Regions from separate parts of the Methylomonas montana genome, predicted to be linked through region 1. Evidence: predicted binding sites of a transcription regulator. Region 1 holds the regulator's gene; each other region holds the start of a gene.
The links. Region 1 encodes HrcA, which represses chaperone genes, less so after heat shock. Its sites were predicted from a motif close to TNTTAGCACTCNNNNNNNNNGAGTGCTAANA; they were not measured.
Positions count from the first base shown of each region.

Region 2: a site for HrcA is predicted at 1,466-1,496, ahead of groES (co-chaperone GroES). Genes of this name have one in related genera too.
Region 3: a site for HrcA is predicted at 1,918-1,948, ahead of rpoH (RNA polymerase sigma factor RpoH). Genes of this name have one in related genera too.

Region 1 is NZ_CP129884.1:3,364,368-3,367,646, reverse strand. Features, by position in the region: gene QZJ86_RS15495 (two-component system sensor histidine kinase NtrB) at 1-697, opposite strand, end outside; gene hrcA (heat-inducible transcriptional repressor HrcA) at 949-1,989, shown strand; gene grpE (nucleotide exchange factor GrpE) at 2,040-2,681, shown strand; gene dnaK (molecular chaperone DnaK) at 2,750-3,279, shown strand, end outside.
Region 2 is NZ_CP129884.1:3,852,863-3,856,141, reverse strand. Features, by position in the region: gene QZJ86_RS17845 (cation-transporting P-type ATPase) at 1-197, opposite strand, end outside; gene QZJ86_RS17840 (hypothetical protein) at 383-589, shown strand; gene QZJ86_RS17835 (HesA/MoeB/ThiF family protein) at 645-1,397, opposite strand; gene groES (co-chaperone GroES) at 1,604-1,891, shown strand; gene groL (chaperonin GroEL) at 1,947-3,279, shown strand, end outside.
Region 3 is NZ_CP129884.1:2,379,663-2,382,941, reverse strand. Features, by position in the region: gene QZJ86_RS11000 (fructosamine kinase family protein) at 1-68, opposite strand, end outside; gene QZJ86_RS10995 (glutamine--tRNA ligase/YqeY domain fusion protein) at 79-1,740, opposite strand; gene rpoH (RNA polymerase sigma factor RpoH) at 1,990-2,844, shown strand; tRNA gene QZJ86_RS10985 (tRNA-Leu) at 2,897-2,981, shown strand; gene QZJ86_RS10980 (Arm DNA-binding domain-containing protein) at 3,166-3,279, shown strand, end outside.

The sequences.
Region 1 (3,279 bases):
CGTGAGCGACGCCCGAAGCCAGTTGACCGATGGCTTCTAGTTTTTGCGCCTGATGGAGTTGGGTTTGCAGGGTTTTGGTTTCGCTGATGTCGTCAATGACTCCAGAGAACAACATCTTGCCGTCGATCTGCATCGGATTGACTCTCAACAAGGCCGGGAAAACCGCGCCGTTTTTACGCATGGCCTCCACCTCGCGGCGTTGCCCGAGTATTTGTGGATTTCGAGAGTCGCGATAACGTTGCAAATAGCCGTCATGCTGCGCGGCGACTGCTGGCGGCATCAGACGATTGATGTTTTTGCCGATGATGTCGCCGGCTCGATAGCCGAAAATCTGCTCCGCTGCCTGATTGAAACTCATGACAGTTCCGGCCTCGTCTATGCTGATAATCGCACTGGCGGCCGTATCCAAAATGGTGTTGAGCTGGGTGGTCCGAGTTTGTAAGACGTCCATTTTTTTCTTGAGCTGATTAGCCGTTGTACCGATAAGACTACCGAATAGAGCCAGCACTAGCGGTGCGGTCCAGAGGATGAACAGATCGTAATGTACGCTATGCAGGGCGAGGATGTTGTCCCAGGAGAGAGTTTGATTTTCGTGGAGCAGCATGAACAACACTGTGCTGACGGGAAATAATAGACCGAACAGCGCTGCCAGCAGGGTGGGTAAACTAAACGGATAGCGCAGTAAAAACGTGGTCATCACTGGAGGCACAGTTGAAAAGTCAAAACACCAATTTTAGTTAAGCCTGAACAGTTTTGTGAAATTCAGTATCCGTTTTTTCCTTCCCATGGCTGGATAAATAGTTAGCGAACTCAATCCGTGGAATTGTCGGCGGATTTTAACCCTAGGTAGTGCTGGCGTGGCGTCGTTGACAAGGTTCAACCCAACTGATAGCTTTGTGCTTTGGCACTCGTTAATGTGGAGTGCTAACGAACATTGAAGGTGTTGACGTGGCAGGCGGACAGGACTTAAACGAAAGATCGCTTTATTTATTAAAAAACTTGGTGGAGCGTTACATTCAAGACGGCCAGCCGGTTGGTTCGCGACTGTTGTCGAAAGACCCGAATTTGAAATTGAGTCCGGCCAGCATTCGTAACGTGATGGCCGATTTGGAGGAAATGGGGCTGATACATTCGCCGCATACCTCGGCTGGACGAGTACCGACGGTGAGCGGCTATCGTTTGTTTGTCGACAGCTTGTTGACGGTCAAGCCCCTAGGGTCCAATGAAATGGATCAACTGCAAAGCAGTTTGCAAGGGCAGGCCGACAAGGCCAGTGATTTACTGAGCAAGGCGTCCAAGTTGCTGTCGGATGTCACTAAAATGGCCGGGGTGGTGACGCTGCCTCGCCGCGAAACCGTGACTTTGCGGCAAATAGAATTTTTGCCGATGTCCAATACCAGAGTGTTGGTGATTTTCGTCACCGATGGCGAGGAAGTCCATAACAAAATTATCCATACCCATAAACCGTTCAGCCCGGCGGAGTTGCAGCAAGCCGCCAATTATTTGAACTCGGTCTACGCCGGCCGCAGTTTGGCGAAAATTCGCGATCTGGTGGTTAAGGACATGGAACAGGATCAGCGCCAGGTCAACCAAGGCATGATAGACGCCGTCAACATGGCGCAACTCACCTTCGCCCACCAGCCCAACGACGATTACGTGCTGAGCGGCGAAACCAATTTAATGGGATTTTCGGAATTGTCGGATATGGAGCGCCTGAAACAACTATTCGAAGCCTTTAGCCAAAAACGTGGCGTGATCCATCTGCTGGACCAATGCTTGCAAGCTGATGGCGTACAGATTTTTATCGGCGAAGAGTCCGGTTACAGCGCCTTTGATCATTGCAGTCTGGTGACGTCACCCTATTCGGTGAATGACGAAGTGGTTGGCGTGTTGGGCGTGATCGGCCCGACTCGGATGGCTTACGAGAAAGTGATTCCGTTTGTGGATGTGACGGCAAAATTATTGGGCGCAGCCTTGAATCCCAAATAAATGGCCCTATCGTTAGGCCAACCTAAAAAATTTAGAACCATGGAGACAATATGAGCCATCAGCAATCGAGCCACGAACAACAAACGGATAGCGAATTGATCGCCGAAGTGTTGGAACAAACCAAGCAGACAATTTCGGAAGAGCAAGCCGGCGAAACTGTCGAAGATAAGACAGAAGTTAGCGTGGAACTCTTGCAACAGCAATTGGAACAGGCCCAGCAACAAGCCGCCGCTAATTTGGATAAAGCCATCCGCACACAGGCGGAAATGGAAAATCTGAAAAAACGCGTGCAAAAAGATCTGGATGACGAGCGTAAATATGGCTTGGCTAAATTCGCCAAGGAATTGTTAAGCGTGCTCGACAGCCTGGAACTGGGCATACAAGCCGCGACTGGCGATAGCCCGGAAGTGGTGAAACTGCGCGAAGGCAGTGAATTGACCATCAAGCAATTCGAATCGGTATTCGCCAAATTCAACATCGAAACCATTGATCCGCTCGGTCAACCGTTCAACCCGGAATTTCATCAGGCCATGGTGATGCAGCCTAGTGAGACCGCCGAACCCAATTCGGTGTTGAACGTATTCCAAAAAGGTTATGTATTAAACGGTCGTTTGTTGCGTCCGGCTATGGTCGTGGTCGCCAAAGCGGTCGATAAACCCGCCGATAGTGCAAAAATTGATGAGCAGGCTTGAAATTAAAACGATCAACCGCATATCGCTAACAACTTTAACTTATACCAATTCAAGTCTGGAGAAATTCAATGGCTAAAATGATCGGAATCGATTTAGGAACCACCAACTCCTGCGTGGCCGTGCTGGAAAACGGCACTGCGCGGGTCATCGAAAACAGCGAAGGCGCCCGCACCACGCCATCCATCATCGCCTTCACCGGCGACAACGAAGTCTTGGTCGGCCAGTCCGCCAAGCGTCAGGCGGTTACCAACCCAGAAAACACCTTGTTTGCGATCAAACGTTTGATCGGCCGCCGCTTTAAAGAAGATGCGGTACAAAAAGACATCAAAATGGTGCCTTACAAAATTATGGAAGCCAACAACGGCGATGCCTGGGTGGAATGCCATGGTAAAAAAATGGCTCCGCCTGAAGTGTCTTCCCGCGTGTTGATGAAGCTGAAAAAAGACGCCGAAGCCTTTTTGGGTGAAGAAGTCACCGAAGCGGTTATCACCGTACCGGCCTATTTCAATGACTCGCAACGTCAGGCCACCAAAGATGCCGGCCGTATCGCCGGTTTGGACGTCAAACGTATCATCAACGAGCCGACTGCGGCGGCGTT
Region 2 (3,279 bases), 490 kb from region 1:
AGCGGCTGATTAAATTGCGCTAGCAATAACAGTAACGGACCTTTTCCGCGCGGCGCGGTTAAGCGATTACGGCCGGCTGTGGCCATGCGCTGCCGGGCTTCGTCAGAATTTAAACCTAGCCCGAGCTTAACGTTCAATCGTTCTAATACTGTTTCCGGGGCTTGGCTGTGCCAGTCGGTTTGCTGTTTGTTGTCCATATTCGTAGATCGGTGCATAAAACAGTTTGGGTCCATTAAATGCTAGCAAGTTCGCCAACGTTAATGCTACGGGTTGACAGGCATGATTTTATGCTTGTTCCCTATAAGGTATGGGGTTATAGTCAGTACCCGAGGCCTCAGGCCTTATTCTAAATTAAAATAAAAACAAATAGTTGGAGGTAATTATGGGTGGAGTTGTTGAATTAGTGTTGTTGATGCTGATTATTGCCATTTTTGCTTTTGCACCGCTGGGGTATTTCATTTATATGTATACGATGAAGAGCGGTGAGCCGTTTGGCGATACCGAGCCACACGGTGATAGCGAATCGGCGTTGCTAACGTCGGTCGGCAAGGTGATCAATCTCGTTAAAGGTAAAATCGGCAAAAGTTAAAGATTTGCCGATCAGTAATAAAAAGCCGGATTTATCCGGCTTTTTCATGAGGATATTACCTTTGGCAGTCGCCGCACGTCGGGCAACTTGGGTTTTTATTCAAGCGCATGCTGTGCCATTCCATGCTAAGCCCATCTAAAAGCAGCAAACGGCCTGTTAGCGTTTTGCCCGCGTCTGTAATCAATTTTATCGTTTCCAAGGCTTGAATGCTGCCGACGATACCGGTAATCGGCGCAATGACGCCGTTACGGGCGCAATTTTGCAATTCCTCGCCGTCACTTTGATAGAGGCAATTGTAACAGGGACTGTTATTACGGCCTGGGGTGAATACACTGACCTGGCCTTCGAAGCGGATTGCCGCGCCGGAAACTAGCGGGGTTTGCCGGGCAACGCAAGCTTGGTTGACGGCAAAACGGGTAGCGAAATTATCGCTGCAATCCAGTACCACGTCGGCTTTCATCACTTCTTCAAGCAGTTTTTGACCGGATAAGCGTTGCTTATGGGCAATTATGTTGATTTCCGGATTGATTTTTTCCAGGGTCTGTTGGGTTGAAATAACTTTATCCAGCCCTATATCGCAAGTGTTGTGAGCAATCTGGCGTTGCAAGTTGGTTAGATCGACCTGGTCGTCGTCGTAAATAGTCATTTGACCGACGCCGGCCGCAGCCAGATACATCGAGGCTGGTGACCCGAGACCGCCGACGCCGACAATCAATACTTTGGCATCGAGCAATTTTTGCTGACCGGCAATATCGATTTGCGGCAGCATGATTTGGCGGCTGTAACGGAGTAATTGGTGATCGTTCATAGTTTGGGTTGGGTTCGCTAAGGCGCAGATGATGCCAAAGAGCTTGACAGAGTGCAAAAGCTGGATATTATTAGCACTCGTTGCTAGAGAGTGCTAATAAACTTGAGGCCGTTTAAAAGCTCGCTTCTTCTGCAAGGACGTAGTCGTTTTTTAAACAGCTTTATTAAGTTTTAACCTTTAACTTTATCTACATTGAGGAGACATTGATGAAAATTCGTCCGTTACATGACCGTATCGTCGTTAAACGTGTTGAGGAAGAAACCAAAACCGCAGGCGGCATCGTATTGCCCGGTTCAGCTGCGGAAAAACCTAGCGAAGGCGAAGTTTTAGCGGTAGGTTCAGGTAAACCGTTAGACAACGGCCAAGTACGTGCCCTGGAAGTCAAAGTCGGCGACAGAGTTTTGTTCGGCAAATATTCAGGCACCGAAGTTAAAGTCGATGGCGAGCAATATATCGTCATGCGCGAAGAAGACATCATGGGCATTTTGGGTTAATCCAATCTAATCCAATTCAATCTTTTTCAACTTAAACTAATCTCAGGAATAAGAAATGGCAGCAAAAGACGTAAAATTCGGCGGCGACGCTCGTGCATTAATGGTGGCGGGTGTCAACATTCTGGCTAACGCAGTGAAAGTCACCTTGGGCCCTAAAGGCCGTAACGCCGTGCTGGACAAAAGCTTCGGCGCGCCAACCATCACCAAAGACGGTGTATCGGTTGCCAAAGAAATCGAATTGAAAGACAAATTCGAAAACATGGGTGCGCAAATGGTCAAAGAAGTCGCGTCAAAAACTTCCGACGTGGCTGGCGACGGTACCACCACTGCGACCGTACTGGCACAAGCCATCGTTAACGAAGGCTTGAAATCAGTCGCGGCGGGCATGAACCCGATGGACCTGAAACGCGGCATCGATCTGGCTGTTTCCTCAGCAGTTGCCGCTATCGAAAAAGCTTCGACACCTTGCACTGACACTCATGCAATTGCGCAAGTCGGCACCATCTCTGCCAACTCAGACGAATCCGTTGGCGCGATTATCGCCGAAGCGATGGAAAAAGTCGGTAAGGAAGGCGTTATTACCGTTGAAGAAGGCACTGGCCTGAACAACGAACTGGACGTGGTTGAAGGCATGCAATTCGACCGTGGCTATTTGTCACCTTACTTCATCAATAAACAAGAAAACATGAGTGTAGAGTTGGACGATCCGTTCGTTCTGCTCTATGACAAAAAAATCTCCAACATCCGTGAAATGTTGCCGATTCTGGAAGGCGTGGCTAAATCAGGCCGCTCTTTGCTGATTATCGCTGAAGACGTTGAAGGCGAAGCATTGGCGACTCTGGTCGTCAACAATATGCGCGGGATCGTTAAAGTCGCGGCTGTCAAAGCGCCTGGTTTCGGCGATCGTCGTAAAGCCATGCTGGAAGACATCGCGGTCCTGACCGGTGGTGTGGTTATCGCTGAAGAAGTGGGGCTGTCTCTGGAAAAAGCCGACATCAGCCAGTTGGGTACCGCAAAACGCGTCCAAATCAACAAAGAAAACACCACTATCATCGACGGTGCTGGCGACGAAGGCCAAATCAAGGGTCGTGTCGCGCAAATCCGTGCTCAAGCCGACGAAGCAACCTCCGATTACGACCGCGAAAAACTGCAGGAACGTCTGGCCAAACTGGCTGGCGGTGTAGCGGTCATCAAAGTTGGGGCTGCGACCGAAGTGGAAATGAAAGAGAAGAAAGCACGCGTAGAAGACGCTCTGCATTCGACTCGCGCCGCGGTTGAAGAAGGCGTTGTGGCCGGTGGCGGTACCGCGCTGATCCGTGCGCTGTCTGCTCTGGAAGGCTTGAAAGGCATCAACCACGACCAAGACGTGGGTATCAGCATCCTGCGCC
Region 3 (3,279 bases), 980 kb from region 1:
CAGCTAAAGCGCGGGCTTTGCAAGGATTGCCCGGTTTGTGTTTCAAGGTGGCGGATTAAGGCTTGCATGTTGAAGGGCTTATTTGCCCCAACTGTCGCGTAATGTCACGGTGCGGTTAAACACCAGTTTTTCCGGTTTGCTGTCGGCATAGTCCAGACAAAAATAGCCGGTGCGCTCGAATTGATAGCGAGTATCCGGGGAAGCATGGGCCAGGCTGGCTTCCACCCGACAATCGCTCAATACTTCCAGTGAGTTGGGATTGATGCCATCCAGGAAGTTATCCAGCGTGTCCGGGTTAGGATGGCTGAACAATCGATCATATAAACGCAATTCGGCTGGCAGGGCATGTTGCTCGGATACCCAATGAATCACGCCTTTGACTTTGCGGCCTTCCGGATTCTTGCCCAATGTGGCCGGATCGTAACTGCAACGCAGTTCGACGATATTGCCGGCAGCGTCTTTAATCGCTTCCTCGCATTTGATGACATAAGAACCGCGTAGCCTGACTTCGCCACCTGACACCAAGCGCTTGAAGTCTTTAGGCGGATTTTCCATGAAGTCGTCTTGTTCGATCAGTATGGTTTTGGAAAAGCTGACTTCGCGGCTGCCCATTTCCGGTTTTTGCGGATGGTTGGCAATTTGGTAGGTTTCGGTTTTGCCGTCTTCCCAGTTGCTGATGACCACTTTTAATGGTCTTAATACGGCCATTGCCCGCGGCGCGCGTTCGTTCAAGTCCTCGCGAATGCAGTTTTCCAGTACGCCCATTTCGATCCAGGAATCGTTTTTGGTAACGCCAATGCGCTCGCAGAAATCGCGAATCGCTTCCGGGGTAAAACCGGCCCTGCGCAGGCCGGAAATAGTCGGCATGCGCGGATCGTCCCAGCCATTGACGTGTTTTTCGGTAACCAATTGCAACAGTTTACGTTTGCTGACGATGGTGTATTCCAATTGCAGGCGGGCGAATTCGATTTGCTGCGGATGGCAAGGCGTTTGCAATTTGTCCAACACCCAGTCGTAAAGCGGGCGGTGATCTTCAAATTCCAAGGTGCAAATAGAGTGGGTGATGCCTTCTAATGCGTCGGAAATGCAATGGGTGTAGTCATACATCGGGTACAGACACCAGGCGTCGCCGGTACGTTGATGATGGACGCGGCGAATACGGTAAATAGTTGGATCGCGCATATTAATATTAGGCGAGGCCATGTCGATTTTGGCGCGCAATACATATTGGCCGTCTGCGAACTCACCGGCCCGCATCCGCGTAAACAAATGCAGGTTTTCCTCTATGCTACGGCTGCGGTCGGCACTTTCTTTACCGGGTTCGGTCAAGGTGCCGCGGTCGGCGCGCATTTGTTCAGCGGTGGAGCTGTCGACATAAGCATCGCCTTGTTTAATCAACTGCACCGCGTAGGCATACAGTTGCTCGAAATAGTCGGAGGCGTGGTATTTGCCGGCCCATTTGAAACCCAGCCATTGCACATCGCGCTCGATGGCCTCCATATATTCGACGCTTTCTTTTTCCGGATTGGTGTCGTCGAAGCGCAAGTTGCAGGTGCCGTTGTTCTCGGCAGCCAGCGTGAAATTCAAACAAATCGATTTGGCATGGCCGATATGTAGATAGCCGTTAGGTTCTGGAGGAAAGCGGGTGGCGACTTTACCGCTGTTTTTATTGACGGCCAGATCGGCGGCGATGATGTGTCTAATAAAGTTGGATGAAACTGGGCTATCGGTAGCGGACATGTGTGAGTAAATGGTTATGGGGTTAGATGGTTTTGCGATGGCACGCGGCAAATATTGGTTTGGCTATCATTTTAACGAGTTTGGCCGGAATTCGTAAAGGCGGCGGATAGCCGGTATTCAGTCTAACTCGTGCCTGAATTCGTTGTAACTATAGGGAAGTTAACGGATTTATTAAATTATTAGCACTCATGCTAATCGAGTGCTAGAATTCGGACATCGTTAATTTATTCCACCGAAATCGAGGGTGTTATGAACAACAGCTTGGCTTTACCGATCAATTTGTCGGTTGGGACGTTTGATTCTTATTTAAGCCTGATAGCCCGGATGCCCAAACTCAGCGTTGAGCAGGAGCAAGAACTGGCTTTGCGTTACCGGGATGAAGGCGATCTGAATGCCGCGCGTGAGTTGGTAATGTCCAATCTACGGTTTGTCGCCCATGTGGCCAGAGGCTATGCGGGTTACGGCTTACCGTTGGCCGATATCGTGCAAGAAGGCAATATCGGCTTGATGAAAGCGGTAAAGCGCTTCGATCCGGACATGGGCGTACGCCTGGTATCGTTTGCCGTGCATTGGATCAAAGCCGAAATTCACGAATATGTGATCAAAAATTGGCGCATCGTTAAAGTCGCTACCACTAAAGCTCAACGCAAATTGTTCTTTAATCTACGTAAATTCAAAAAAGACTTAAGCTATCTGTCGCAAGACGACGCGGAAGCGATTGCCGAAAATCTGGATGTGGATGTCAAAACCGTTTACGAGATGGAGCGGCGATTGGATGGTCGCGATGTGTGTTTAGAACCGACCAACGACGACAGCGACGATCATGTCCAAGCGCCTATCGCGTATCTGGAGCAACACGGTGCCGATCCGGCCCTGTTACTGGAAAACAGCGACTGGGAGGGGCGTAAGGAAGAGTTATTAATGGATGCGATGGCGGGCTTGGACGACAGAAGCCGTGACATCCTTGCGAGTCGCTGGTTAGTAGAAGAAAAAGCAACGTTACATGAATTAGCTGATCGCTATCAAGTGTCTGCCGAGCGTATTCGGCAATTGGAGCAAAACGCAATGAAAAAACTCAGAGCGGCCGTGACCTTGGAAGCCTAAACAAAAAAATATTTGGCTTTTCTAAAAAAGCCAGTATAATGACGCTTTCTTTGCCGGGGTGGTGAAACTGGTAGACGCGCCGGATTCAAAATCCGGTTCCTTCGGGAGTGTCGGTTCGATTCCGACCCTCGGTACCACCTACTCTTCCAGAGTAGTCCAAAGAAATTTAAAAACCCGCAAGCTGTATGGCTTAGCGGGTTTTTTATTGTCCAGAGAAATCCAGTAACAACCAGTGTTATCTTGCATTTTTTGCAGTAAGTTTTACAGTAACTCAAAATCAGTAACAAAAAGTTACTGCAAATTTCATCGGAGTTACTGCAAATGGCTAAAGAGCTGCTGAAAGATGTTGCCATCCGAAACGCCAAGCCTACCGAAAAGGATCAACGCCTCAATGACGGCGAAGGCTTGTATCTTCTAATCAAACCCAACGGCGCG